One region of the Kitasatospora fiedleri genome, then DNA from elsewhere that is predicted to be linked to it. Evidence: riboswitches for the same ligand, from Rfam matches in the RefSeq annotation. Region 1 holds a riboswitch; the other holds the start of a gene.

Region 1 (17,204 bases):
CGCGGCGGAGGGCGTCGGCCTGGCCGCCAACCAGATCGGCGTCGACCTGAAGGTCTTCGTCTACGACTGCCCCGACGACGAGGGCGTCCGGCACGTCGGCCACGTGGTCAACCCGGTCCTGGAGGAGCTGCCGGCCGGCCGCCGGGTGCTGGACGACGGCCAGGAGGGCTGCCTGTCCGTCCCCACCGCCTACCAGGAGCTGGCCCGCCCCGACCACGCGGCCGTCACCGGCCAGGACAAGGACGGCAACCCGGTCCGGGTCGAGGGCACCGGCTTCTTCGCCCGCTGCCTCCAGCACGAGACCGACCACCTGTACGGCTACCTGTACATCGACCGCCTCTCCAAGCGCGACCGCAAGGACGCGCTGCGGCAGATGGCCGAGGGCACCCCCAAGTACGCCACCGTCCCGAACGACTGACGCCGCGGCGGGCACGCGCGGAGGGCCGCACCCCGCCGGGGTGCGGCCCTCGTCGTCGGTGGCGGGGCGGCCTAGAAGTCGTCGTCGAAGGAGACCGAGCCCTCGACGGCCACCTGGTAGGCGGAGACCCGGCGTTCGAAGAAGTTGGTGAGCTCCTGGACGTTCTGGAGCTCCATGAAGCCGAACGGGTTGGTGGAGCCGTAGCGGATCGGCAGGCCGAGGCGGGCCAGGCGCTGGTCGGCGACGGCCTGGAGGTACTCGCGCATCGACTCGGTGTTCATGCCGGGCAGGCCCTCGCCGCACAGGTCGCGGGCGAACTGGAGCTCGGCCTCGACGGCCTCCTCCAGCATCTCGGTGACCTGCTGCGCCATCTTGTCGTCGAAGAGGTCGGGCTCCTCCTCGCGCACGGTGTCGACCACCGAGAACGCGAAGTCCATGTGCATCGACTCGTCGCGGAAGACCCAGTTGGTGCCGGTGGCCAGGCCGTGCAGCAGGCCGCGGCTGCGGAACCAGTACACGTAGGCGAACGCGCCGTAGAAGAACAGGCCCTCGACGCAGGCCGCGAAGCAGATCAGGTTGAGCAGGAAGGCCCGGCGGTCCTCCTTGCTCTGCAGCGAGTCGAGGTGGTCGACCGCGTTCATGTACGTGAAGCAGAACTGGGCCTTCTGCGCGATGGAGGGGATGTTCTCCACCGCGGCGAAGGCGGCGTTGCGGTCCTCCGGGTCGGGCAGGTAGGTGTCGAGCAGCGTCAGGTAGAACTGGACGTGCACGGCCTCCTCGAACAGCTGCCGCGACAGGTAGAGCCGGGCCTCGGGGGAGTTGATGTGCTTGTAGAGGCTCAGCACCACGTTGTTGGCGACGATCGAGTCGCCGGTGGCGAAGAACGCGACCAGCCGGCCGATCATGTGCCGCTCGCCCTCGGAGAGCTTGGCGAGGTCGGCGACGTCGGAGTGCAGGTCCACCTCCTCCACGGTCCAGGTGTTCTTGATCGCGTCCCGGTACCGGTCGTAGAACGACGGGTAGCGCATCGGACGCAGCGTCAGCTCGAAGCCCGGGTCGAGCAGCATCTTCTTCTGGTCTTCGGTGCTCACTGGCAGGCCTCGCAGGACTCGGGGTTCTCCAGCGAGCAGGCGATGGCGTCCTGCTCGGCCTGGGAGAGGGTGGGGGTCTGCACCGGCACGGGGGCGGCGGTGCGGGTGGCGCCGGACGCGGCCTGGGCGATCCGGGTCGCCGGGCGCGAGCGCAGGTAGTAGGTGGTCTTCAGACCGACCTTCCAGGCGTAGGAGTACATCGAGGAGAGCTTGCCGATGGTCGGCGCGGCCATGAACAGGTTCAGCGACTGGCTCTGGTCGATGTACGGCTGGCGGGCGGCGGCCAGGTCGATCAGCGCGCGCTGCGGCAGCTCCCACGCCGTGCGGTACAGCGAACGGACCTCCTGCGGCAGCCAGTTGAACTCCTGGATGGAGCCGTTGGCGTCGCGCAGCGCGTCCCGGGTCTGCTGGTCCCAGACGCCCAGCTCCTTGAGCTCGCGCACCAGGTACGGGTTGACCTGGAGGAACTCGCCGGACAGCGTCTCGCGCTTGAACAGGTTGGAGACCTGCGGCTCGATGCACTCGTACACGCCGGCGATGGACGCGATGGTCGCGGTCGGGGCGATCGCCAGCAGCAGCGAGTTGCGCAGGCCGACCTCGGCGATCCGGGCGCGCAGCGCCTCCCAGCGCTCGGTCCACCGCGGGTTCGCCGAGCCGAAGTGGTCGACGTGCAGCTGGCCGCGGGCGGCCCGGGTCTCGCCGTACGCCTCGTGGCGGCCGAACTTCTCGGCCAGGTCGGCGGAGCGCTCGTACGCGGTGAGCATGATGCGCTCGGAGATCAGGGTGGAGAGGGTCTTCGCCTCGGCGGAGTCGAAGTCGATCCGCAGCTGGAAGAAGACGTCCTGCAGGCCCATCACGCCCAGGCCGACCGGCCGCCAGCGGGAGTTGGAGGTGCCGGCCTCGGTGGTCGGGTAGAAGTTGATGTCGATCACGCGGTCGAGGAAGGTCACCGCGGTGCGGACGGTGGCGTCCAGCCGGTCCCAGTCCATCGCGTTCAGCAGGTCGGCGGCGGTGGCGCCGGGGGCGACGTGCGCGCCCAGGTTGACCGAGCCGAGGTTGCAGACCGCGGTCTCGGAGTCGTCGGTGACCTCCAGGATCTCGGTGCACAGGTTCGAGGAGTGCACCGTGCGGCCGGGCAGCGCGGTCTGGTTGGCGGCCCGGTTGGAGGCGTCCTTGAAGGTCATCCAGCCGTTGCCGGTCTGCGCCAGGGTGCGCATCATCCGGGCGTACAGGGTCTGCGCGGGGATGGTGCGCACGGCCTTGCCGGCCAGCTCGGCCTTGACGTACGCCTCGTCGAACTCGGCGCCCCACAGGTCGACCAGCTCCGGTACGTCGGCCGGGGAGAACAGCGACCAGTGGGCGTTGGCGTTGACCCGGCGCATGAACTCGTCCGGAATCCAGTGCGCCAGGTTCAGGTTGTGGGTGCGCCGGGCCTCCTCGCCGGTGTTGTCGCGGAGTTCCAGGAACTCCTCGATGTCGGCGTGCCAGGTCTCCAGGTACACGCAGGCCGCGCCCTTGCGCCGGCCGCCCTGGTTGACCGCCGCCACGGAGGAGTCCAGGGTGCGCAGGAACGGCACGATGCCGTTCGACTGGCCGTTGGTGCCGCGGATCAGCGAGCCGCGGGAGCGGATGCGCGAGTAGGACAGGCCGATGCCGCCGGCGTGCTTGGAGAGCCGGGCGATCTGCGCGTACCGGTTGTAGATCGAGTCCAGGTTGTCCAGCGGCGAGTCCAGCAGGTAGCAGGAGGACATCTGCGGGTGCCGGGTGCCGGAGTTGAACAGCGTCGGCGAGCTGGTCAGGTACTCCAGCCGGCTCATCAGGGTGTACAGCTCGGCGACCTCGCGCACCGACTCCTCGGTGGTGCCGACCGCCAGGCCCGCCGCCACCCGCAGCAGGAAGTGCTGCGGGGTCTCGACCACCTTGCGGGTGATCGGGTGGCGCAGCAGGTAGCGGGACTGCACGGTGCGCAGGCCGAAGTACTCGAAGCGGTCGTCGCCCGCCTCGTCGATCAGCGAGTCGAACAGGCCGGCGTGCTCGGCCACGAACGCGGCGGTGGCATCGCCGATCAGGCCCTCGGCGTGGCCCGCGGCCACCGAGGAGGAGAACGAGGTGACGCCCTGGGTGGCGGCCTCGTCGCGGATCTCCAGCGCCAGCAGGCGGGCGGCCAGCTTCGAGTACTGCGGGTCCTCGGCGATCATCGACGCGGCGGCCTCCACGGCCAGCCCGCGCAGCTCGGCGAAGTCCGAGCCGGCGTGGCGGCCGCGCAGCGCGGCGGCGGCGACGTGGCCGGGGTCCACCTGGGGGAGGTCGGTGCTGCGGTCGGTGAGCAGCCGGAGCAGCGCCGCACCGGGATCGGTGAAGGCGTCGGCGGATACCTGGGACGGCAGGGTGACTGAGGCGGCGACGGTCAAGGCGCACTCTCTCCTGTGGCGGCGGACGTGGCTCGGGTCGTCCGGCACCGCACGCGGCCAGGGGAGGGCGGCACGAAGGAACGAGAACGCGTTCCGGCGCGCGAAGACCACCCCCGGTCCGCCCGCGAGACCGGACGGAAAAGCTGTGCTGCATGGCGTCTGCGGGGATGCCGTGTCGCACACCGTCGGCAGGTCCTCGGACTGCGCGGGCGTCGCAGCAACCCGCTCACCGTTGCGGGGCAGTCCCGGATTCGCACCGGATTCCCCTGCGTCGACAGCGAGAGTGAGCATACATGTTGTGGTGGCTGGAACTGGAAGCACCAGATGTAGTAGCGCGTGTCGCGTCGGCGGTGCCGCGCGTAGACAACGAAACCGTCCGCGAACCGTCCGCCGGCCGCCCACGAACCGTCCGCCGACCGCCCACGAACCGTCCGCGAACCGCCCACTGACTGCCCGTGGGCCCGCTCGTGAACCCGCCCGCGGACGGCCTGCGGACGGCTTCGGGGCCCGGCTCGGGGCCCGCCCTCAGAACCGCGTCGTGTAGACCCACAGGTCCGTGCCGGGCGCCGCCGACCAGTCCCGCGCGGGGCTGCGGACGAAGCCCAGGGCGTCGTAGATCCGGTGCGCGGCGGTCATCGTCGGCCGGGTGGAGAACGCCATCCCGGCCAGTCGCAGTTCCCGGCTGCGCGCGATCGAGGCCCGCACCAGGGCCCGGCCGACGCCGCGCCCGCGGGCCGCCGCGCCGACCGCGAGCATCCGGATCTCGCCCTCGTCGGGGTGCGCGACGTCCGCCCACGCGGTGCCGCCGGGCGCGAAGGTCACGCAGCCGAGCACCGCCCCGCCGTCGTCGACGGCGACCAGGAGCTCGGCCTCCCGGTTGCGGCGGGCGGCGTCGCGGAGGAGTTCGGCGTACGGGGAGTCGGGGCGGGTGTGGCCGTCGCCGACGAAGGCTTCGACGCTGACCTCCCCGGCTCCGGCGAGGTCGCGGTCGAGGGCGCGGCGGACGGTCGGGGAGCGCATCCGGACAGTGTGCCGGACGGCCGCCGGCGCGGGTCGGCCAGGTCCGGGTCGAACGGGTAGCCGCCCGGCCGGTGCACGTCGTCGCGGCCGTGCCGGCCGTTGCGGTCCAGGTCGCGGCCGACCAGGACGCCGAGGAGTCCGAAACTGCCGAGGAGGCCCAGCAGGGCGAGTGCGGTGGTCATGCCTCCACTGTCCGCGCCCGGCCGGGGCCGGACGAGTGGCAGGAACGCACCATTGCCACGAAATCCTGCCACTGCCATGCTGGCCGGATGCGGAAGCTGGAGAACGTCGCCGTCGTGGTGCTGGAGGAGGTCCACCCCTTCGAACTGGGGGTGGCCTGCGAGGTGTTCGGCCTGGACCGGAGCGAGAGCGGCCTGCCGGTCTACGACTTCGCCCTGGTCGGCGACCGCCCCGGCCCGATGCGCACCCACTCCGGCTTCACCGTCGACGTCCCGCACGGCCCCGAGCGGATCGCCGGGGCCGACCTGGTGATCGCCACCGCCACCGGCATCCGCGCGCACTACCCCGAGGAGGTCTGCGCGGCGCTGCGGGCCGCCCACGACCGCGGCGCCCACCTGCTGTCGATCTGCTCCGGCAGCTTCCTGCTCGGCGCGGCCGGCCTGCTCGACGGCCGCCGCTGCACCACCCACTGGCGCTACGCCGACCTGATGGCCGAGCGCTTCCCGCTGACCACCGTCGAACCCGGCGTGCTGTACGTGGACGACCACCCGGTGATCACCTCGGCCGGCACCGCCGCGGGCATCGACGCCTGCCTGCACCTGGTCCGCAAGGTGCAGGGCGCCGAGGTGGCCCGGGCGATCGCCCGCCGGATGGTGGTCGCCCCGCACCGGGACGGCGGCCAGGCCCAGTTCATCAACCGGCCGGTGCCCGAGGGCGGCGGCGAGTCGCTGGCCGGGGTGCTGGAGTGGATGCGCCGCCACCTCGACCGGGAGACCGGCGTCGACCAGCTCGCCCGGCTCGCCCACATGTCGCCGCGCACCTTCGCCCGCCGCTTCCGGGAGGAGACCGGCACCACCCCGCACCGCTGGCTGACCGGCCAGCGGGTGCTGCTCGCGCAGCACCTGCTGGAGTCCACCGGCGAGAGCGTGGACGCCATCGCCACCCGCTGCGGCTTCGGCAACGCCGCCACCCTGCGACACCACTTCGGCCGCCGCCTCGACACCACCCCGCAGGCCTACCGCCGAGCCTTCGGCGGCCCGCGCCGCGCCGCCGGGCCGCAGTACCAGGACGCCTGACCGGGGCACGGCGGGGGAGCGGGGACGAGGGCTGGAACCAAGGGCTGGAACCAAGGGCTGGAACGAGGGCCGGAACGAGGGCTGGAACGAGGGCTGGAACGAAGGGCTGGAACGAGGGCCGGAACGAGGGCTGGAACGAAGGGCTGGAACGAAGGGCTGGAACGAAGGGCTGGAACGAGGGACCGGGCCGCGGACGCCGGGCTGCGGCAGCAGGGCGTCCGGGCCCGGGGTGCCCCTGCCGGGAGTCGCCCGTCCGGGACGAGCCGCAGGCGCTCGCGGCCCCGTGGCGGGGGCCAGGTCGGGGGTCGGGTTTCCGTGCCGCCGGGCTGCGGCAGCAGGGCGTCCGGGCCCGGGGTGCCCCTGCCGGGAGTCGCCCGTCCGGGACGAGCCGCAGGCGCTCGCGGCCCCGTGGCGGGGGCCAGGTCGGGGGTCGGGTTTCCGTGCCGCCGGGCTGCGGCAGCAGGGCGTCCGGGCCCGGGGTGCCCCTGCCGGGAGTCGCCCGTCCGGGACGAGCCGCAGGCGCTCGCGGCCCCGTGGCGGGGGCCGGGCCGGGGGTCGGGTTTCCGTGCCGCCGGGCTGCGGCAGCAGGGCGTCCGGGCCCGGGGTGCCGGCGTGGGGCTGCGGTCAGGTCGAGAGGTGGTCGGTGCGGTTCCAGCCGGTCGGGCGCAGCCGTCCCTCGTGGGACCGCCACGTGCTGGTCGAGCAGTTCGCCACCGGGGGCAGGGCCAGCAGCTCCCGCTCGGTCGGCCGGTCCAGGACGTGGCGCAGCATCAGGACCGTGCAGTCGTGCGCCACCACCAGCACCGGCCGGCCGGCCTCCTCCGCGCACAGGTCGCGCAGCAGGTCGCGGACCCGCAGGGCCACGTCCAGCCAGGACTCGCCGCCCGGCGGGCGGTAGTACAGCTCGCCCATCCGCCGCCGCCGGGCCGCCTCCGCGGGGTGGTCGCGTTCGATCGCGGCCTTGGTGAGCATCTCCAGCACGCCAAGCTCGCGGTCCCGCAGCCGCTCGTCGTGGCGCACCGCCAGCCCCACCTGGACGGCTCCCAGCCCGGACGCCTGGGCCAGCGCGATCCGGGCGGTCTCGGCGGTGCGCACGTACGGGGAGCACCACACCGAGCGCGGCCGGTCGGCGGGCGGCAGTTCGGCCCACCAGCGGCCCAGGTCGCGGGCCTGGTCCTGGCCGTGCAGGGAGAGCGGGATGTCGGCGTCCCGGCAGGTGATCGGGACGGCGAGCGCGCCGCTGGCGTCCGCGTGCCGGAACTCCACGTTGGCGGTGGACTCGCCGTGCCGGGTGGCGATCAGGAGCGAGGGCAGTCTCGGTCCGGGGTCCGGCTGCTGCGCCTCCGGACGGTGCCCGTTGCGTACCGTGGTGAGGTCGGTCATGGCGGTGGCTCCCCGTGGTCGGTGGCGCGGGCGAGTGGACCCGTCTCCCCCGGTCTCTCCAGGGAGCGGGCGGTCATAACAGATGGTCGCGCCGTCACCCCAGTGTCGATCGGGGCAACGGCGCGACCACAGGGCGCATGGCGCGGCTATGCGCGCCCCCGGTGCGTCAGTGCGCCACCGCGGGCTGTGGAGCACGCTCCACGGCCTCGTCGCCGGACTCCGCGGAATAGTCCGCCTTCGAGGTCTCGTCGGCCCCCTCCGGGGCCTTCAGGGCCCGCAGCACCAGCGTCAGGACCACGGCCACCGCCAGGTTCAGCACGAACGCGGTCAGACCGATGTAGCCGGTCTGCCCGATCCCCGGGATGTTCGAGCTGCTGCCGCCGAAGTGCTTGGTGGCCGGGGAGGAGATCCCCCAGGCCAGCCAGGTGCCGTACACCATGCCGACCGCCCAGCCCGCCAGCAGCGCCCAGCGGTGGAACCACCGGGTGAACAGGCCCGCCACCAGCGCCACCGCGGTCTGCAGGATCCACAGGCCGCCCAGCAGCTGGAAGTTGATCGCCACCTGCTTGTCCATCAGCAGCACGAACACCAGCGCGCCGACCTTCACCAGCAGCGAGGCGATCTTCGCCACCCGGGTCTCCTCGGCCGGCGTCGCGTCCGGCTTCAGGAACTCCTTGTAGACGTTCCGGGTGAACAGGTTCGCCGCCGCGATCGACATGATCGCCGCCGGCACCAGCGCGCCGATCCCGATCGCCGCGAACGCCACCCCGGTGAACCAGGACGGGAACATGTCCGCGAACAGCTGCGGCACCGCCAGCTGGCTGTTGTAGCCCTTCACACCCTTGCCCACCCCGGCCGCGATCGCCAGGAAGCCCAGCAGCGCCAGCAGGCCCAGCATCAGCGAGTACGCCGGCATGATCGCCATGTTCCGGCGCACCGTGTTGCGCGACTTCGAGGCCAGCACGCCGGTCACCGAGTGCGGGTACATGAACAGCGCCAGCGCCGAACCGAACGCCAGCGTCGCGTACGCCCACTGCCCCGACGGGCCGACCACCAGCGCCCCGCTCGGCTTCCCGTTCGCCCCGAGCGTGGCGAACTTGTGCTGCGCCGCGTCGAACACGTGCCCGTAGCCGCCCAGCCGCATCGGGATGTAGACCACCGCCACGATGATCACGATGTAGACCAGCGCGTCCTTGACGAACGCGATCAGCGCCGGCGCCCGCAGGCCCGAGGAGTACGTGTACGCGGCCAGCACGCCGAACGCGATGAACAGCGGCAGGTCCTTCAGGAACCAGTTGCCGCTGCCGCCCACGCCCAGCACGTCCAGTACCGCCTGGATGCCGACCAGCTGCAGCGCCACGTACGGCATGGTCGCCAGGATGCCGGTCAGCGCCACCGCCACCGACAGCCCGCGCGAGCCGTACCGGCCGCGCACGAAGTCCGCCGGCGTCACGTACCCGTGCACCCGCGACACCGACCACAGCCGGGGCAGGAACAGGAACACCAGAGGGTACGCGATGATCGTGTACGGCACCGCGAAGAAGCCCGCGGCGCCGGCCGCGTAGATCGCCGCCGGCACCGCGATGAACGTGTACGCGGTGTACAGGTCGCCGCCCAGCAGGAACCAGGTGATCCAGGTGCCGAAGCTCCGGCCGCCCAGCCCCCACTCGTGCAGGTGCGCGGCGTCCGCGGCGCGCCGCCAGCGGGAGGCCAGGAAGCCCATCACCGTCACCGCGGCGAAGAACAGCAGGAAGACCGTCATCGCGGTCCAGTCGACGTGCTTCACGACCGGCCCCCGTCCGACGGCTGGGCGGGCAGGACCGGGACGGCGGCGGGGACGGCCTTGCGGGCCGCCTCGTCCCGCCGGATCAGCAGGTACGCGGCGCCGGTGAACAGCGCCGACACCGGCACCCACAGCAGCTGGTACCAGTAGAAGAACGGCATTCCGCCGAGTTCGGGAGAGGTCTTGCTGTAGGACGGCACCCACAGCACCACCACGATCGGCACCAGCAGGCACAGGCCGGCCAGCACCCGGGCGGGGGAGACCACGGGCGGTGCGCCCGCGGCAGGGACTTGGGACGACGACACGAGCGGCTCCTGGCTGACGAGGAGTCACCTCAGTGGCACCGCAACGCACATGGCTGTGCGCCCGCCGAGCAGCACCCTCGGTGATCGAAAGGTCCCCGAGAGGCTAGGGCAGCGGAGCGACCCGTGTCACTACCCGGTCAACCCGGATCGCCCGTTCACACGCCCGTTCACACGGACTCACACCGGCCGGTTCAACCGCGTGATGAACTTGTACCGGTCGCCGCGGTAGATCGAGCGCACCCACTCGACCGGCGCGCCGTCCGCGTCGAAGGAGTGCCGGGACAGCTGCAGCATCGGCAGGCCCAGGTCGGAGCCGAGCAGGCCGGCCTCGCGCGGGTTGGCCAGGGTGGTCTCGATGGTCTCCTCGGCCTCCGCGACCGTCACCCCGTAGACCTCGCGCAGCGCGGTGTACAGCGAGTTGTGCTTGGCCAGGTTGCGCCGGAGCGCGGGGAAGCGCTTGGCGGACAGGTGCGCCACCTCGATGGCCATCGGGTCGCCGTTGGCCAGCCGCAGGCGCTCGATCCGCAGCACCCGGCCGCCGGGCTTGATGTCCAGCAGCGGGGCGAGCCGCTCGTCGGCGGAGATGTAGGCGACCTCGACCAGCCGGGAGGTCGGCTCCAGGCCCTGGGCGCGCATGTCCTCGGTGTACGAGGTGAGCTGGAGGGCCTGGGCGACCTTCGGCTTGGCGACGAAGGTGCCCTTGCCCTGGATGCGCTCCAGCCGGCCCTCGACGACCAGCTCCTGCAGGGCCTGCCGGACGGTGGTGCGCGAGGTGTCGAACTGGGCGGCCAGCGCGCGCTCCGGCGGGACCGGCGTCCCGGCCGGCTGGGTCTCGGTCAGCTGCAGCAGGTGCCGCTTGAGGCCGTAGTACTTGGGGACCCGGGCCGTGGCGGTGGCAGGGCCGGTCTGGGTCGGCACGGTGGAGCCCTCGGCGAGCGCCGCCGTGTCCCTGTCGCCACTCATGGCAGCTCTCACTCCTCGTTGGAGGCGGTCCCTTAACGGACCCCTAAGTCCTATGTAACAGCACATGTTTGCACGCACGGGAGAGCAAACGTGAGCCCTCGGCCGCATTCGCGGCCGGTGGCGGGCCCGTGGCGGCCCGGTGGCGGCCCCGCGGGCCTTCCGGGGGCTCCGGACGGCCCCGGTCAACGCGACGGGCCCGGAACGGGCGCCAGGCGCCCGCCCCGGGCCCGTCCCGAGTGTCTCAGCCGGCCTGGACGGCCGTCACCGCGAGCCCCGCCAGCGCCTCCGCCGCGGCGATCGCGCAGACCCGCGAGCCGCCGTAGGTGGCCAGCGTGGTCACCCCGCGCGGGGCGAACAGCTCGGCCACGCCGTGGGCGGTGCCGATCTCCACCACCACCGCGTCCGGCCGGTGCTCGACCAGGGCCAGCGCGGCCCGGCGCATCCAGCCGTGCCGGTGCACGTCGCGCACCACCAGCACCAGCGGGCGGCCGACCGCGGCGCCCAGCAGCGGGGCGGTGTCGATCTCGGCGTCGTCGGCGGCCACCGCGACGTGCAGCAGGCCGGAGCCCTCGGTCACCGTCGCGGGCGGGGAGACCCGGCTGGAGGTGGTGCCGGGCACCAGCTCGGCCAGCGGCCCGGCCACGCCCCACGGGGTCTCGTCGCCGGCCGCGATGTTCGCGCCGGGGGAGAACTCCACCACGTGCGGGACGCCGCCCAGCGGGCGCAGCCCGCCGGTGATCCGCAGCGCCCGGCGGGCGGCGGTCAGACCGACGCCGACCTCGGCCTGCTGGCCGACCAGCGAGGCCCGCAGCTCGGCCGACCAGCGGGCGACGGCCCGGTTGCGCTCGGCGGCCTCGTGCAGCCGTTCGGCGGACAGCCGGCCCTCGCGGACCGCCCAGACCAGGGCGTCGCGCAGGTAGACGAAGGCGTCCTCGTCCTGGAGGCCGCCGCCGACGCAGATGGTGTCGGCACCGGCCGCGACGGCCCGCACCGAGCCGGCCGCGACGCCGTGGGTGCCGGAGATGGCGCCCATCTCGATGCCGTCGGTGACGATCAGCCCGTCGAAGCCGAGCTCCTCGCGGAGCAGGCCGGTCAGGATGCGCTGCGACATGGTCGCGGGCAGCTGGGCGTCGTAGGCGTCGAACAGGATGTGCGCGGTCATGATGCTCTTCGCGCCGGCCGCGATGGCGGCGCGGAAGGGCAGCAGGTGCGCGGCGAACTGGTCGGCGGCCAGGTCGATCCGGGGCAGCCCGAGGTGCGAGTCGCCGGCGGTGTCGCCGTGGCCCGGGAAGTGCTTGGCGCAGGCCGCGACGCCGGCCGACTGCAGGCCGCGGACGTAGGCGGCGGTGTGCCGGGCGGCCAGCTCGCCGTCGCCGCCGAAGGACCGGACGCCGATCACCGGGTTGTCCGGGTTGGAGTTGACGTCCGCGTCGGGCGCGTAGTTGAGGTTCACGCCGACGCCGGCCAGGTCGAACCCGATGGAGCGGGCGACCCGCTCGGTGAGGTCGGTGTCGTCGACCTCACCGAGCGCCAGGTTGCCGGGGTAGGAGGAACCGCTGACCACTTCGAGGCGGGTGACGTCGCCGCCCTCCTCGTCGGTGGCGACCAGCAGCTCGCCGTTGAGGGCGTACAGCTCCGAGGTGAGCGCGGCGACCTGCTGCGGGGTGCGGATGTTGCGGCCGAACAGGGCGACGCCGCCGAGTTCGCCGTCGCCCAGTCTGCGGCGCAGCCACTCGGGCGCGGTCAGACCGGCGAAGCCGGGCTGCAGGACCGCTCCGGCGTCGCGGAGGAGATCGGCGCTTTCCGTACCGGGCATCGCCTTGGTTCCTTCCCTGGAGGTGGAGGTGTGACAGGTGCAGTGGGGTGGGGAAAGGGGGCTCAGCCCTTGACCGCACCGGCGGTGAGACCCGCCGACACCTTCTTCTGGAAGAACACGAACAGGATGATCACGGGCAGCGAGACCAGCAGACCGCCGGCCATCTGCGCGCCGTAGTCCGCGCCGCGGGTGGGAGTGGTCGAGTAGAACGTCAGCCAGGTCATCGAGGTGTTCATGCCGCTGGTGCCCAGCAGGGTCTTGGCGACGATGAACTCGTTCCAGGCCTGGATCCAGCTGTACACCGAGGTGGTGATCAGACCGGGCAGGGTGAGCGGCAGGATGACGCGGAAGAACGCGCCCCACTGGGTGCAGCCGTCGACCATCGCGGCCTCGTCCAGCTCCGCCGGGATGTTCACGATGAACGAGCGCAGCGTCCAGATCACGTACGGGACGGTGAAGACCAGGTAGGCGAGGATGACGCCGAACAGGCCGCCGGTCATGTTGAGGCTGTTCATCACCACGAACAGCGGGATGATGATCGCCAGCAGCGGCACCATCTGGACCACCAGCATGGTGACGATGAAGAAGTTGCGGCCGCGGAAGTTGAACCGGGCCACGCCGACCGCGGCCAGGAAGCCGACCGCGACGCCCAGCACGACCGCGCCCAGGGTCAGCACCAGGGTGTGCCCGAGGCTGGGCAGGAACTGGTCGTCGTCGAAGATCGTCCGGTAGCTGTCGAGCGAGAACGAGGAGGGCCAGAAGGTCGGGTCCTTGGAGATCAGGTCCTTGTTCGTCTTGAACGTGGTGATGATCATCCAGTAGATCGGGAAGGCCATCACGACCGCCACGAGCAGGGCGAGGGTGTTCCAGACCCAGGTCATGGCGCCGCTGCGGCCGACCTCGGTCTCCTTGACCTTCTTCCGCTTGACCGGCGGGAGCGGCTGCTGGGTCTTCGGAGCGGTGGTGGAGACGTCCGTGGTCATCGCTCGTTGGCTCCGATCTTGAGCATCTGGCGGATGTAGTACACGAGAACCGCCAGCATCATGACGATCATGGCGATCGAGATCACCGAGGCTTCGCTGTACCGGGAGGCGACGATGCCCTGCATGTACAGGTAGGTGCCGATGGTCCGGTAGCCGGGTTCGGGCGAGGTGTTGCGCAGCGCGAAGATCTGCGCGAAGACCTGGAAGTCCCAGATGAAGCTCAGCGCGGTGGAGATCATCAGGAACGGCCGGATGACCGGCAGGGTGACGTTGCGGAACGCCTGGAACGCGTTGGCGCCGTCCAGCTTGGCGGCCTCCATCAGCTCCTTGGGCACCTGGGTCAGCGCGGCGTACAGGCCCAGCACCAGGAAGGGCAGCGCGCCCCAGATGACCACCGCGGCGCCGACCACGTAGAGGCCGACGTGCGCGTCGGCGAACCAGTCGTAGTTCTTCCAGGTCTCGTCGCCGGTGACCAGGTAGGCGATGTAGTCGACGACGCCGCCCTGCGGGGAGAACAGCCAGCGGAACACCTGGCCGTTGACCAGCGCCGGGATCGACCAGACGAACATCATCACGGTGATGACGGTGACCCGGACCCAGTTGGAGACCCGGTTGAGCAGCAGCGCCAGTGCCATCGACAGCACCATGGAGAGGATGACCAGCTCCGCGGTGAAGTAGACCGAGCGGAGCACGACCTCCCAGAACTCGCTGTCGCCGAAGACCCGCGAGAAGCCGTCGAAGCCGATGTACTTCGCCCGCTCCGGGTGGACCAGCAGCGCGTACTTGTTGACGTTCTGGAAGGCCAGGTCGATCAGCCGGTACAGCGGGTACGCCAGAACGCCCGCCAGTACGACGACCGCGGGCAGCAGCAGGGTGTAGGGGATGTAATGGCCGGCCGCGAAGAACCCGCGCCGCTGCGGCTTCCCCGTCGGGGCAGGCCCCTGGTTCTCGGACCGGGTCACGGTCTCGTTGGTGGTCACACTCATCAGGGTCCTTCCCGGGCCCGCGGATCTGGTCGGTCCTGGCGCACGGGTGGGCAGCCCGCGGTATCGCGGACTGCCCACCCCCTATCCGGCGCTCAGTGCGGTGGTCCGTCCGGGGAGCACCGTTGGAACTCCCCGGGCCGACCTGCGGTTCAGCTGGAGCTGGATCAGCCGTTCAGGGTCTTCAGAAGGTCGTCGTTCGCCTTCTTCAGCTCGGTGGCCGGGTCGCCACCGGCGGCGATCGCACCGAAGGCGGTCTTCAGCGCGGTCTCGTTGGTGCCGGACCACAGCGGGGTGTTCGGGATGAACCAGGTCTCGCCCTGGGCCGCGTCACCGGTGGCCTTGTTCGCCGGGTCGGCCGCCTTGTAGGCGTCCACCAGGTTCTTGGCGTTCGGGATGGCGTGCTTGGCGAGCAGGGTCTGCTGCGCGGTGTTGGTGTAGATCTGCAGGAAGGTCGCGCCCAGGCCGGCGTTCTTGGCGTTGGTCGGGACGGCCAGGTCGGAGCCGCCCAGGAAGGCCGGGGTGGTGCTGCCGGCCGCGGCGCCCGGGAGGGCGAAGGTGCCGAGCTTGTCCTTCAGGGACGGGTCGCCGGTCTTCGGGTCGGCCACGGAGGAGACCTCCCAGCCGTTGCCGATGATGGCGGCGATGTTGCCCTTGGCCATCAGGGCGTCCTGGGTGGCCTCGTCGGAGGTGGTGCCACCGGTGGAGAAGTTCTTCTGCAGGTCGTTCCAGGTGGAGACGCCCTCAACGAACTTCGGGTCGGCCAGGGTGCTGGTCCACTTGTCGCCGTCCTTCTTGGCGATGACGTTCTTCACGCCGTAGGTGCCGGCGCCGAAGGAGACGGCGGTGTACCAGTTCTGACCCGGCAGGTACATCGCGGAGAAGCCCGGGGTGCTGGCGTTGGCGGCCTTGACCTTGGTCAGGGCGTCCTTCAGCTCGGCCAGGGTGGTCGGGGCCTGGGTGACACCGGCGGCCTCGAAGAGGTCCTTGCGGTAGATCACGACGCGGGCACCGGCGTAGTACGGGACGGCGTAGGTCTTGGAGCCGTCGGGCGACTGGCCGGAGGCGGCCAGCGAGTCCAGCCACTTGTCCGAGTTGTCGAACTTGCTCTTCACCGAGGTGAGGTCGACGAAGGACTCGGCGTCGATGTACTTGGCGGCCTGGGTGTTGCCGACCTCGATCGCGTCGGGGGCGTTGCCCGAGAGCAGGGCGGTGTCGAGCTTGGTGGTGTAGTTGGTCCAGGTCTGCCACTGGATGTCGACGTCGGCGCCGGTCTTCTGCTTGAACTCGGCCTTCGCCGCCTCGACGACCTCGTTCCAGCCCTTCTGGGCGTCGTCCATCAGCCAGACGGTGATCTTCTTGCCCTTGCCGTCCGTGCTCAGGACGTCACCGCTCGACTTGCTGTCGGACGAAGAAGACGACGAGCAGGCCGAGGCGACGAGCACGGTGGCGATAGCGGCCACGGCTGCGATCTTGCGGTTCAAACCATCCTCCAGAGGGATGAGCAAGGTAGGGCACCGGGCTGCTGGGCCGACTGGCCTGGAGCTGCGTTGTGCCGTATGGGGGAACGTCACCGGGTGACACGGATACGAACTGCCGGGGCCGGCGGGCCGATCCGTGAGGTGGAGTAGACCATTGGTTTAGACCAACGCCTGGAGGTTGGCATGGACCAATGGCGAGCGTCAAGGGCTCGAAGAGCCGCTGCACAAGCCGTTATCAACGCTTGACTCGCCTGTGTTGGACTGGACCAAGTCGGGGAGGAAACGGGACCTATCGGGACACCTCGACGGCCCGACCGGCGGGCGGGTGGTACGGGTGGCGCATATCTGTGAGGTCATGTCAAGACCGCCCCCGGGTACGGGCATCGGCGCGGCGCCCATGCGGCACCCGCGTGCCCCGCGGACCGTTCCCGCCCGTCCCGCCGTGCGTGCCGTCCGCGCGGCGCGCCCGCGCGCCCGTCCCCGCGCGGGCCCGGGCCCGCGCCCGCGAGGGGCGGTCCCGAAAGCGCCGGAGTTTCCCGGCCGAATGGCGCGGGGCGAATAGCGGAGCCGGTCGTCCCCGTTCTTTCCCGCCGCCGCGGCCGATAACGGGCCGGGAATCACCGCCGGGAGTTCCGTGGATTTCCCCGGGAAGCCGGCCCGCCCGCCACCGCGCCGACCCTCCGGGCGGCGGGTCCCCGGTGTTTTCGCCGGGCCGCCCGCGCCCCGCCCCGGCCGCGGGGGCCCGCCGCCGCGCCGCCCACCGCCGCGCCCGCGGGCGGACGCCGGGCCGCCGGGGTCGCGCCGCCGCAGGTCCGGCCTCCGGCGGCGGGCCGCCGGACGGCGCCGAGCCCGCGCCCCGGTGAAGTCGTGCGTATTCGACGGACGGTCCGCCGCCTCCCGCCGTCCCCCGCCGCCCCGCCTCCCGCCCGGAGGCCGCGCCACCTCCGTCCGCCCGTCGGCCGGACCGGGGCCCCGCCCGCGCGGCGGCCGGCGGGGCGGGGCCGGGGCGCCGGGCCGGATAAACCGGGGGAGCGGAATTCCCGGGATTCCGCTTGATCCATTCCTCTCACCCTGGGTCACCTTAAGTGAGCCTAAAGTCATGCCCGGGTCGGCCCCCGCCGGTCGTTGACGTGGCCGGGCCAAGGAAGACAACGGATTGACAACGAGCAGGGTGCGAAACCGCACCTGCGTTGACGCCCCAAAATGGTCTAGGCCAAGATCCGGAAGGCTGGTCTGTACCACTGCGCAGACCTCCCCGTACCCCATCCGGAGGATCGCGTGAAGCGTCAGGTACTGGCCATGCTCAGCACC
Region 2 (12,099 bases), 4.5 Mb from region 1:
GACGTGCTGGTGCACGGCGAGCCCGAGCGCAATGACATGGTGCAGTACTTCGCCGAGCAGCTCACCGGCTACCTGGCCACCCGGCACGGCTGGGTGCAGTCCTACGGCACCCGGTACGTGCGTCCGCCGGTGCTGGCGGGCGACATCTCCCGTCCGCACCCGATGACGGTCGACTGGTACCGCTTCGCGCAGGGCCTCACCGACCGCCCGGTCAAGGGCATGCTGACCGGCCCGGTCACCATGCTGGCCTGGTCGTTCGTCCGCGACGACCAGCCGCTGGCCGACACCGCCCGGCAGGTCGCCCTCGCCCTGCGCGACGAGGTCGCGGACCTGGAGGCGGCGGGCGCTGCCGTGATCCAGGTCGACGAACCCGCGCTGCGCGAGACGCTCCCGCTGCGTGCCGCCGACCGCTCCGCGTACCTGGACTGGGCCACCGAGTCCTTCCGGGTCGCCACCTCCGGGGTCCGCGCCGACACCCAGATCCACACCCACATGTGCTATGCCGAGTTCGGTGCCGTCATGACGGCGATCGACGACCTCGACGCCGATGTGATCTCCCTGGAGGCCACCCGCTCGCACATGGAGGTCGCCGGTGAACTGGCCGAGGCCGGCTATCCGCGCGAGGTCGGCCCGGGCGTGTGGGACATCCACTCCCCGCGCGTCCCCTCCCCCGAGGAGGCGCTGGCACTGCTGCGGGCCGGGCTGGCCGCGATCCCCGCCGAACGCCTCTGGGTCAACCCGGACTGCGGCCTGAAGACCCGCGGCTGGACCGAGACCCGGGCCTCGATCGACAGCCTGGTCACCGCCGCCCGCACCCTGCGGGCAGAACTGGCCGACTGAACCACCGGGAACAGGCAGGAAGGGCGGGTGCGGTCCGTGAGCCGCGCCCGCCCGGACGGTCGGCTCCCCGCCCGGGACCGTCCGGGGCGGGGAGCCGGCCGTCGCAGTGACAGAGGGGGTCGTACATGAGCAGGAGGCCGCTGCCGCGCCGGGTCCGGATCGACGGTGAAGTCCTGGTCGTCATTTCGGAGAAGGAGTACGAGGGACTGCTGGCCACCCGCCGCCAGGTGGGCGCCATCGGAGCCCGGACGCGGGTCCTCCAACAGGCACTCGCGGACGCGCTGGCCCGGCTGGCCCTGGCCGAGGGCGGTGGTGGCGCGCCGGACCGGGAGCCGTCCTGACGGGCGGGGGCGGCCCGGACCGCCCCCGCCCGTCAGGACCGGGACAGACCGAGGTTCTGGTAGATCTCGCTGGTGACGGTGGAGAAGTTCATGGTCATGAAATGCAGGCCGGGAACTCCTTCGGAAAGCAGTCGGCGGCACATGCCGGTGGCGTGTTCGATCCCGATGGAGCGAACCGCCGCGGTGTCGTCCCCGTGTGCTTCCATCCGGGCGGAGAAATCGGCCGGAATGGCCGCTGTGCTGAGCGTGGGAATGCGTCGGAGTGACCGGATGCTGGTCACCGGCATGATTTCCGGAATCACCGGGATATTGCATCCGGCGCCCTGGAGCCGGTCGCGGAAACGGAGGTAGCTGTCCACGTCGAAGAACATCTGGGTGATCGCGTAGTCGGCACCCGCGCGCCACTTCCCGACGAAGTGGCGGATCTCCGCCTGCCAGTCGGGGGAGCGCGGGTGCCGCTCGGGGAAGGCGGCCACCCCGACGCAGAAGTCCCCGGACTCCTTGATCAGGGCCACCAGGTCGGCGGCGTACTCCACCCCCTCGGGGTGCCGGTTCCAGGGGCCCAGCGGGTCGCCGGGCGGGTCGCCGCGCAGGGCCAGGATGTTGCGTACGCCCTGGTCGGCGTAGTGCCCGAGGATGTTGCGCAGCTCGGCCACGCTGTGGCCGACGGCGGTCAGGTGGGCCGCCGGAGTGAGCGTGGTCTCCTGCGCGATGCGGCCGGTGACGCCCACCGTCCGCTCCCGGGTGGAGCCGCCGGCACCGTACGTCACCGAGACGAAGGTCGGTGCCAGCGCCTCCAGCCGACGGATCGCGTTCCACAGCCCGGCCTCCGCCTCGGCGCTGCGCGGCGGCATGAACTCGAACGAGTAGGAACGCTTTCCGGTGGCCAGGAGATCACGGACGGAGACCGCCCGGTCGGTGCGGATGGACGAGGTTCCCAGTGTCATGAAAGCAGGCTATCCGGTGCACGCGGAACTGTCCCCGGCAGTCCACCCTGTGATACGGCTGGATTTCGCCGGGTGAATGCGGAGGTGCGGAATTTCCGAAGGAGGGGAAAGGCGGTCGGACGGGTGGCGGGGCAGGCTGCGGTGATGCCGCACAATGAGGGCATGGAAAGACCTTCGCACGGACTCGCCGGCGTCCCCGACCACCACCGCTGCGCGGTGATGGGAATCCTCAACGTCACACCGGACTCCTTCTCCGACGGGGGCCGCTGGCTGGACCCGGGACGGGCCGTCGCACGCGGACTGGAGCTGGCGGCCCGGGGCGCCGACATCGTGGACGTCGGAGGGGAGTCCACCCGCCCCGGCGCGCGCCGCATCCCCGCCGAGGAGGAACTCGCCCGGGTGCTCCCGGTGGTGCGGGGCCTGGCCCGACAGGGCGTCCCGGTGAGCGTCGACACGATGCGGGCCGAAGTCGCCGAGGCCGCGGTCGACGCGGGGGCCGGTCTCGTCAACGACGTCAGCGGCGGTCTGGCGGACGAGGCGATGGCCAAGACGGTCGCCCGGGCGGGCGTGCCGTTCGTGCTCATGCACTGGCGGGGGCAGTCCCGGCGGATGGACGACCTGGCCGACTACGGGGACGTGGTCGCCGAGGTAGTCGAGGAGGTGCGCCGCCGGATGGACGCGGTGGTCTCGGCCGGCGTCGATCCGGAGCGGATCGTGGTCGATCCCGGGCTCGGCTTCGCCAAGGGGCGCCGGGACGACTGGGCGCTGCTCGCCTCCCTGGACGCCTGGGCCGCGCTCGGCCGCCCCCTCCTGGTCGGGCCCTCCCGCAAGCGCTTCCTCGGCGAGCTGCTGGCCGACCCCGCCACCGGCGAACCCCGCCCGGCCCGGGAGCGGGACGCCGCCACCGCCGCGACGGCCGCCCTGGCCGCCGCGCAGGGCGCCTGGGCGGTGCGGGTGCACGAGGTCGGGGCCGTCGCCGACGCGGTCCGGGTCGAAGCCGCCCTGCGGGCCCACCGGGCGGGGCGTGCGACCGCCCCCTGACGCACCCGAACGAAAGACCATCCGGAGAAAAAGACCATCCGGGAAAGAGGAGAGAGGTACGCCGCACCATGGCACCACCCGTCAGGCGCAAGGTCTTCGCCCACGCGAAGCTGCGGCGGTTGCGCCGCGAGCACGGCATGAACCAGGTCGAGTTGGCGCACGAGCTGGGCCTCTCGACCAGCTACCTCAACCAGATCGAGCACAGCCGGCGGCCCCTGACCGCCGCGGTGCTGCTGCGGATCTCCGAAGTCTTCGGCGTGGAGCCGGAGTTCTTCTCCGAGGCGGAGGAGGAACGGCTCGCCACCGACCTGCGGGCCGCCCTCGCCGACGAGGCGTGCGGCCCCGCGGTCGCGGCGGAGGAGGTGGTGGAGGCGAGCCGGAACCATCCGGACGTCGCCCGGGCGCTGGTCGCGCTGCACCGCCGCTACCGGGAGGCCGTCACCCGGGTCGCCGAACTCGACCACCCGGGGGGTGCCGCCGCGGCGCTGGTGCCCGCCGAACCCCACGACCAGGTGCGGGACTTCTTCTACGCGCACCACAACCACATCGCGGTCCTCGACGCGGAGGCCGAACGCACCGCCGCCGCCCTCGCCGCGGACCCGAGCGGCCGCACGGCCGCGCTGGTGGCCAGGTTCGGCGAACGGCACGGGGTGCGGGTGCTGGACGCCGACCCGGGCGACCGGGCCGAGATGCGCCGGTTCGACCCGGCGAGCGGCACCCTGCGCCTGTCGCCCTGGCTGGCGGACGGCCAGCGGGCCTTCCAACTCGCCACCCAGCTCGCGCTGCTGGAACACCGCCCGCTGCTCGACGCCCTGGTCGCGGCGGCCGAACCGGCCTTCACCTCCGCGCAGGCCGCCGACCTGGCCAGGATCGGTCTCGCCAACTACTTCGCGGGCGCCCTGCTGATGCCGTACTCCGCCTTCCACACGGCCGCGGAGGAGGTGCGCTACGACATCGAACTGCTCCAGGCACGCTTCGGCGTCGGTTTCGAGACGGTCTGCCACCGGCTCTCGACCTTGCAGCGCACCGGCCGACGGGGCGTGCCGTTCTCGTTCCTGCGCGCCGACCGGGCGGGCAACATCTCCAAGCGGCAGTCGGCGACCGACTTCCACTTCTCCCGGCTGGGCGGCACCTGCCCGCTCTGGACCGTCTACGAGGCGTTCTCCGCCCCCGGGCGGATCCTCACCCAGGTCGCCGAGATGCCCGACGGCAAGCGCTACTTCTGGATCGCCCGGACGGTGACCCACGGCGGCCACGGCCACCGGGCGCCCCGCAGCGAGTTCGCCGTCGCCCTCGGCTGCGAACTGCGCCACGCCCACCGTCTGGTGTACTCCGAGGGGATCGCCCTCGACGGGGGGCGGGCCGCGACCCCGATCGGCCTGGGCTGCCGGATCTGCGAACGGACCGACTGCGCCCAGCGGGCCCGCCCCCCGGCCGCCGGCCGGCTCGTGGTGGACCCGGACCGGCGCACCCGGGTCCCCTACCCGGTGGCCGACGGGGAGGAGTACCCGGGAGCCGGGTGAGCCCGGCGGCTACACGGAGGCCGGCACCGGCCGCTGGCCGGGGCCGTCGTAGGAGGCGAGCGGGCGGATCAGGGCGTTGTGGGCGAGCTGTTCGATGATGTGGGCGGTCCAGCCGGTGATCCGGCTCATCACGAAGATCGGGGTGAAGACGGGGGTGTCGAAGCCCATCAGGTGGTAGGCGAGGCCGGCCGGGTAGTCGAGGTTGGGGTGGATGCCCTTGCGCTCCAGCATGGCCTCGCGCAGGGCGGTGTGCAGGGCGGCCAGCCGGGTGACCTCCGGGTCGGCGGACTGCGCGACCAGCCGGTCGAGGGCGGCCTGCATGATCGGGACGCGGGAGTCGCCGTTCTTGTAGACGCGGTGGCCGAAGCCCATGATCTTGCGCTTGGAGGCGAGCGCCTCGTCGAGCCAGTCGGCGGCGCGGTCCGGGTCGCCGATCTCCTCCAGCATGTGCATCACCGCCTCGTTGGCGCCGCCGTGCAGCGGACCCTTGAGGGCGCCGATCGCGGCGGTGACGGCGCTGTAGAGGTCGGAGAGGGTGGAGGTGACCACCCGGGCGGTGAAGGTGGAGGCGTTGAAGCTGTGTTCGGCGTACAGCACCAGGGAGATCTCGAAGCAGCGCACCACCTCGGGGGCGGGCACCGCGCCGAAGCACATGTGGAAGAAGTTCTCGGCGTACCCGAGGTCCGGGTCCGGGGCGATCGGTGACAGGCCGCGGCGGCGGCGCTGGTCGGCGGCGACGACGGTGGGCAGTTTCGCCAGCAGGTTCAGCGACTTGGCGAGGGCGGGGGCCGGGCGGCCGTCGTCCTCGGTGGGGTCCTCGGCGCCGAAGAAGCTGACGGCGGTGCGCAGCACGTCCATCGGGTGGCAGGTCTCGGGCAGCTTGGCCAGCAGTTCGGCGGTGGTGCGGTCGAGCGGGCGCAGCGCGCTCTCGCGGGCGCGGAACTCGCGCAGCTGGGCCGGGTCGGGGAGTTCACCGTGCCACAGCAGGTGGGCGGTCTCCTCGAAGGAGCGGTGGGCGGCCAGCTCCTGGACGGGGTAGCCGCGGTAGGTGAGGGAGTTGGTCTCCTGGATGACGGTGGAGATCCCGGTGGTGTCGACGACGACACCGGCGAGGCCGCGGTGGACCCCGGGCGTGGTGGCGGGCATGGGTGAACCTCCGGTGCGTCAGGTGCCGGGCGGCAGGGTGAAGTCGAAGACGGCCGAGTCGAAGGCCGCGTACTCCCGGTAGCCGAGCAGCTCGTACAGCCGGGAGCGGGTCTGCATCCGGGGCAGCAGGGACTCCTGGGTGCCTTCGGCGGCGATGGTCCGCAGGCCGTCCTCGATCGCGCCCATCGCCAGGCGCAGCAGGGTGACGGGGTAGAGGGCGATGTTGTAGCCGAGGTCCGTCAGGGTGCGGGTGTCCAGCAGCGGGGTCTTGCCGAACTCGGTGAGGTTGGCGAGCAGCGGTACGTCCACGGCTTTGCGGAACGCCTCGTACTCGGAGAGGTCGGCCAGCGCCTCGGGGAAGACCGCGTCGGCGCCCGCGTCGACGTAGGCCTTGGCGCGGGCGATCGCGGCGTCGAGTCCTTCGACGGAGCGGGCGTCGGTGCGGGCCATGAGCAGGAAGTCGGGGTCGCGGCGGGCGTCCACGGCGGCCCGGATCCGGCGCACCATCTGCTCGCGGGGGGTGACGGTCTTGCCGTCGAGGTGGCCGCAGCGCTTGGGGTTGACCTGGTCCTCCAGGTGGAGGCCGGCGACGCCGGCGTCCTCCAGGAGTTGGACGGTGCGGGCGGCGTTCATGGGTTCGCCGAAGCCGGTGTCGGCGTCGATGAGCACCGGCAGGTCGGTGGCGCGGGTGGTCTGCTGGGCGCGCTGGGCGATCTCGGTGACGGTGGTGAGGCCGATGTCGGGCAGGCCGAGGTCGGCGGCGAGCACCGCGCCGGACAGGTACGCGGCCTCGAAGCCCAGATCCTGGATCAGGCGGGCGGAGAGCGGGTTGATCGCGCCGGGCAGGCGCAGCAGCCGGCCGGAGGCGAGCTGTTCGCGGAAGGCCCGGCGGCGCTGGGCGGGGGTGGTGCGGGTGTGCAGCATCAGAACAGGCCCTTCGGCAGGGTCGCGTCGAAGGCGCGCACCGCTTCGGTGTCCACGGCCGGGAACAGCTCGCCGAGGTCGGCGGCCCCGAGTTCGGCGAGGCCGTCGGCGGCGGCCAGGAAGCGGTCCTGGTCGGCGGGGGCGACGACGTCGGCGGCGAGGGTGCGGAACTTGCGCTGGTAGGCGGGCCGGTCGAAGGGGCGGGCGCCGGCCGGGTGGGCGTCGGCCACGCCCAGCTCGTCCTCGACCACCGAGCCGTCGTCCAGCGTGATCACCACGCGCCCGCCGAAGGCCCGGCGCTCCGGGTCGGGGTCGTGGTAGCGGCGGGTCCACTCCGGGTCCTCGACGGTGGTGATCTTGCGCCACAGCGCGACCGTCTCCGGGCGCCCGGCCCGCTCGGGGCGTAGGAGCGCTCGTGGTGCCAGCCGCCGTCCTCCAGGGCGACGGCCAGGATGTACGGGATCGAGTGGTCGAGCGTCTCGCGGCTCGCCGTCGGGTCGTACTTCTGCGGGTCGTTCGCGCCGGAGCCGATCACGTGGTGGGTGTGGTGGCTGGTGTGCAGGACGACCGAGCGGACCCGCTCCAGCGGGCCGGCCTTCTCGCGCAGCCGCCGGGCCAGGTCGATGATCGCCTGGGCCTGGTACTCGGCCGAGTACTCCTTGGTGTAGGTGTCCAGGATCGCGCGGCGCGGCTCGTCCGGCCCCGGCAGCAGCACCCCGTAGTCGGCGGACGGGCCGTCCAGCATCCAGGCCAGGAAGCCGTCCTCGCCCTCGTAGACCGGCGACGGCGAGGTCTCGCCGCGCATCGCCCGGTCCACCGCCTCGATCGCGACCTTCCCGGCGAACGCGGGGGCGTACGCCTTCCAGCTGGAGATCTCGCCCTTGCGGGACTGCCGGGTGGCGGTGGTGGTGTGCACCGCCTGCTGGACGGCCTGGTAGGTGACCTCGGTCGGCAGCCGCAGCAGCGCCCCGAGGCCGCAGGCGGTGGCCGCGCTCAGGTGCGCGACGTGGTCGATCCGGTGCGCGTGCAGGCAGATGCCCTTGACCAGGGCGACGTGCACCTCGTACGCCGCGACGACGCCCCGCAGCAGGTCCGCGCCGGTCCGGCCGGTGTGCTGGGCGACGGCCAGCAGCGGCGGGATGTTGTCGCCGGGGTGCGAGTAGTCGGCGGCCAGGTAGGTGTCGTGGAAGTCGAGTTCGCGCACGGCGGTGCCGTTGGCCCAGGCCGCCCACTCCGGGGAGACCCGGGTGCCGCTGCCGAACACCGAGGCGCCGGGCGCGGCCGGGCGGTGCGCCAGGGCCTGGGCGCGGGCCACCGCCACCGGGCGGCGCAGCAGCGAGGCGACGGCCACCGACGCGTTGTCGATCACCCGGTTGACGGCCATCCGCACGCTCTCCGGCTCCAACTCCTCGGTTCCGGTGGCCACCGAGGCCAGCTTCCAGGCGAGTTGCTCCTCGCGCGGGAGGCGGTCGGCGCTGGGGTGGACACGGACGCGGTGCTCGATCACGGGACTCCTCGGAGGCGTCGGCTGCTGGGGTTCGCATGATCGAGACTGCCGGTCGCACCGCGGGCGGTCCAGCAGGCCACACTGCGGAATCCGCACCCGGCGGACCTGCGAATCGGCGAATCCTGCGAAGAACCGGAGGCGCACCGCCGACCGGGGCGTCCGTCGGCGGGGTGCGTGCGCCCTTGACCCGGCCTTCGGCGCCTCGCCATGATGGGCCGTCATGTTTCCTGACTCCGCCGTCGGGGGAAGTCCGGTCCGAATCCGGCGCTGACCCGCAACGGTAGGCCGTCGACGGCTGTCGACGGCGAGCCCGATCACCCGGTGGCGGAGGTGTACGTCCACTCCTCCCGTCGTGGTCTGCGGGTCGGAGCTCCGAGGGCTGCGCCGCCGCGCGCCATCTCCTCCGGGCCCCGCGCGCAGGTTCGGAAAGGCTCTCCATGACCGTGCTCCGCCGCCCCCTGCGCCTGCTCGCGATACCGGCGCTCGCCCTCGCGGCCACGCTCCCCGCGGCCGTCCCCGCCCAGGCCGCCCCGGTCCCCGCCGGCACCGCCGCCCTCCGGCCGGACGCCGCCGCTGCGGGCTGGCTGGCCCGCCAACTCGTCGACGGCGACCACTTCGAGACCGTCTTCGACGGCACCGCCTACCCCGACCAGGGGCTGACCATCGACGCCGTGCTGGCCTTCGCCGCCTCGCACAGCTCCGACGAGGCCGCCGCCCGTGCGACCGCCTGGCTCGCCCGGCCGGAGAACACCGCCGGCTACCTGGGCGACGGCACCATTGAGGCGTACGCGGGCGCCACCGCGAAGCTCCTGCTCGCAGCCGAGGTCCGCGGCGTGAACCCGGCCGCCTTCGGCGGTGTCGACCTCCCGGCCCGGCTGCGCTCCTTGCAGACGCCCAGCGGCCGGTTCTCCGACCGCTCCCAGTGGGGCGACTACAGCAACTCCTTCGGCCAGTCCCTGGCCGTCATCGCCCTCACCCGCACCCCCGCCGGGGCCCCGGCCGCGGCCGTCGACTTCCTGGCCGGCAGCCAGTGCGCGGACGGCGGGTTCCCGGTCTCCTTCGGCCAGGCCGCCTGCACCGCCGACCCGGACGCCACCGCGCTCGCCGTCCAGGCCCTCGCCGCCACCGGACGCGCCGCGAAGGCCGCCGCCGGACTGAACTGGCTGAGCGCGCACCAGAACGCCGACGGCGGGTTCGCCGCGGCCGGGGCCGCCGCCTCCAACGCCAACAGCACCGGGCTCGCCACCGAGAGCCTGCTGTCCTCCGGCCGCCTCGTGGCCGGGCTCAAGGGCTGGGGCGCTCTGGTCAAGCTCCAGCAGGGCTGCGCCGCCGGTTCGGCCGTCCGGGGCGCGGTCGCCTACGACGCCACCGGCTTCGACCCGGGCAACGCCGCGCGCGCCACCGCCCAAGCCGTCCTCGGGCTCTCCGGCACGCCGCTGGTCTCCCTCTCGGCCCGCGGCGCCCGCCCCACCGCACCTGTCCTCGCCTGCCCCGCGGCCCACTGAACACCCTGACCGGCCGACCTTCGGAACCAGGAGCACCTCCATGAGCGACACCCTCACGCCCACCCGTCCGGCCCGCCGCACCCTCGGCTCGATCGCCGCAGCGGCGGCACTGACCGCCGGCCTGCTCGGCGTCTCCGCCGTCCAGGCCCCACAGGCAAAGGCCGCGGCCTGCTCCGGCACCACCGGCGTCACCGTCGTGGTGGACTTCACCGCCGTCGGCGGCGGCATCCAGACCGGCTGTGCCCCGGGCGACCCCGCCAGCGGCCTCGCCGCGCTCACCGGCGCCGGATTCTCGTACGCGTTCCACCCGCGCTACCCCGGCTTCGTCTGCACGATCAACTCCCTGCCGACGACCTGCACCAACCCGACCGGCAGCGCCTACTGGTCGTACTGGCACGCTCAGCACGGCACCGCCTGGACCTACAGCAGCCTCGGTGCGGGCAGCTACAACCCGGCCCCCGGCGAGGTCGAGGGCTGGTCCTTCGGCGCGGGGCCCAGCCGGGCATCACCGCCCCCTGAACCGGTGACGCCGGTGCCCCGACCCTCGTCGAGAGGGCCGGGGCACCGGCGTTCCGCTCAGCGGGCGGACGTCCGCGCGCGTCGGAGCAGCCGGGCGGCGAACAGGGCCGTGACGGCCGCTGCTGCGGTGAAGAGCACGGTGTTGCCGACCACCCCCACCGAGGTCAGCCAGCCCGGATCGCTGCCGTCCGGCAGCACGGTGTCGGCGAACAGCCCGCCGACCCCGGTCGCCGTACCGCGCAGCAAGTAGACGCCCCCCACCGCGACGAGGCCGACCGGCAGGGTCAGCACCGTCGCCGCCAAGTAGTACCGCCCGTTCCCGCTCAGCCCGCCGAGCGCCGCCAGCGCCCCGACCAGGGCCACGTAGCAGGCCCCCGGCCATGTCGACCGTCCCATCGGTTCCCCCTCCGTCGCTTCGGTTCCCGGGCGGCGCGATCCCTTCCCGGGAGAGGTGTTCCCACTGTCTGCCCGACGCGCGGTCAGCTGCCGTAGCGGAGCGAGACCGTATCGCCGACGTTGACCACGGTGCCACGGGTCGCGGCGGTGGCGGTGGCGCCGTCCAGGCTGACCTTCCAGGTCGAGGAGCCGCTGTTGGCGGTGCCGTTGACGGCGGTGACGGTGCCGGTGCCGCTGGAGGGGGTGACGGAGGTGACGCAGCCGCTCGGGTGGCGGTGGCGGCGGCGTCCAGGACGGCGCCGAGCGTCGTGGTGGTCCCGGTCGGGGTGAGCGTGACGGCGCAGACCTTCAGGGCCCCGGCGGTGCCGTTGTCGACGACCAGCGCGATCCGGGCGGCGGTGCCGGAGGTGAACGCGGAGGTGGCGACCCAGGTGGGGGCGCCGGAGGTGACGGGGGCGGGCGGGGCGGCGGTGAACCCGGCGCCGGCCACGGCGCGCAGCCCGTCCACGGAGGCGTACGCGGACGGCGAGGCGTCGGTGGACAGGTACTTGAAGCCGCCGCCGGGCTTGAACTGCTGGGAGATCAGGTAGTCGACCGGGGTCTTGCCGGTGCCGCTGGTGAAGTCGGTACCCTGCGAGTTGATGCCGCAGGCGTTCAGGCCGGAGACGGCCCAGCCGTTGGAGTCGGTGTTGGCACCGAACATCGAGTTGAAGGCACCGGAGGACAGCAGCTTGCCCTTGAGGAAGTTCTTCGCGGCCACGACCGCCGCGTCGGTGTTCGGGACACCGCCGACGCAGAGCGAGGCCATCGCGGCACCGGTCATGTCGATGTCGCTGCCCTGCGCGAGGGCGCTCGGGTCTCCGGCGGCCTTGCTGTAGTTCCAGCCGCCGTCGGTGTGCTGGTTGGCGCGCACGACCGCGACCGAGGCGTCGACCAGGGCCTGCGGGACTCGCTGCCCGCCCGCCTGGGTGCGGGCGCCGCCGAGGGCGAGCAGGCCGAAGACGGTGCCGTTGAAGTTGGCGGACGGCCCCCAGTAGCCGGGTTCGGCGCTCTGCCAGTAGGCGGCGAGGTCGGCGACCAGGTTGCGTCCGGCGCCGACCCGAGCCGGGTCGATGCCCGCCGCGTAGGAGTTGAGGATCGCGCGCTCGTAGTCCGTGACCACCGGGGACGAGCCGGGCCAGCTGCCGGCGGCGAGCTGGCCCCGGTAGACGGTGCGGGCGTTCTTGGCCGGGTCGCTGCCGGGCAGCACATCCACGGCGGCGGTCCCGGCGGCGGCGAGCGCGCTGAACGCCCACTCGTTGGACAGCCCGCCGGAGGTGACGTAGCTGCCGTCGGCGGCCTGCAGGGTCTTCAGGTAGGCGACGCCGTTGGTCTTCGAGGTGGCTATCTGGGCCGGGGTGGCGGTCGCCG

Evidence for each region. Region 1 has a riboswitch for cobalamin ahead of QMQ26_RS22610 (ribonucleoside-diphosphate reductase subunit alpha). Riboswitches for the same ligand answer to the same signal wherever they lie in the genome.
Region 2: another riboswitch for cobalamin. It lies ahead of QMQ26_RS02245 (prenyltransferase/squalene oxidase repeat-containing protein); the one in region 1 lies ahead of QMQ26_RS22610 (ribonucleoside-diphosphate reductase subunit alpha).

What each region holds. Positions count from the first base shown of each region.
Region 1 covers NZ_OX419519.1:4,891,752-4,908,955, forward strand. The annotation lists gene def (peptide deformylase) at 1-418, shown strand, start outside; gene QMQ26_RS22605 (ribonucleotide-diphosphate reductase subunit beta) at 490-1,485, opposite strand; gene QMQ26_RS22610 (ribonucleoside-diphosphate reductase subunit alpha) at 1,506-3,920, opposite strand; cobalamin riboswitch at 4,091-4,217, opposite strand; gene QMQ26_RS22615 (GNAT family N-acetyltransferase) at 4,446-4,940, opposite strand; gene QMQ26_RS22620 (helix-turn-helix domain-containing protein) at 5,210-6,196, shown strand; gene QMQ26_RS22625 (histidine phosphatase family protein) at 6,821-7,579, opposite strand; gene mctP (monocarboxylate uptake permease MctP) at 7,746-9,341, opposite strand; gene QMQ26_RS22635 (DUF3311 domain-containing protein) at 9,362-9,667, opposite strand; gene QMQ26_RS22640 (GntR family transcriptional regulator) at 9,845-10,630, opposite strand; gene QMQ26_RS22645 (glycoside hydrolase family 3 protein) at 10,872-12,446, opposite strand; gene QMQ26_RS22650 (carbohydrate ABC transporter permease) at 12,509-13,429, opposite strand; gene QMQ26_RS22655 (carbohydrate ABC transporter permease) at 13,426-14,415, opposite strand; gene QMQ26_RS22660 (extracellular solute-binding protein) at 14,580-15,875, opposite strand; gene QMQ26_RS22665 (extracellular solute-binding protein) at 17,172-17,204, shown strand, end outside.
Region 2 covers NZ_OX419519.1:407,380-419,478, reverse strand. The annotation lists gene metE (5-methyltetrahydropteroyltriglutamate--homocysteine S-methyltransferase) at 1-840, shown strand, start outside; gene QMQ26_RS02280 (hypothetical protein) at 966-1,181, shown strand; gene metF (methylenetetrahydrofolate reductase [NAD(P)H]) at 1,214-2,128, opposite strand; gene folP (dihydropteroate synthase) at 2,291-3,169, shown strand; gene QMQ26_RS02265 (short-chain fatty acyl-CoA regulator family protein) at 3,238-4,692, shown strand; gene QMQ26_RS02260 (bifunctional 2-methylcitrate synthase/citrate synthase) at 4,702-5,838, opposite strand; gene prpB (methylisocitrate lyase) at 5,857-6,762, opposite strand; partial or broken gene QMQ26_RS02250 (MmgE/PrpD family protein) at 6,762-8,269, opposite strand; cobalamin riboswitch at 8,490-8,609, shown strand; gene QMQ26_RS02245 (prenyltransferase/squalene oxidase repeat-containing protein) at 8,707-9,774, shown strand; gene QMQ26_RS02240 (hypothetical protein) at 9,815-10,543, shown strand; partial or broken gene QMQ26_RS02235 (hypothetical protein) at 10,773-12,099, opposite strand, start outside.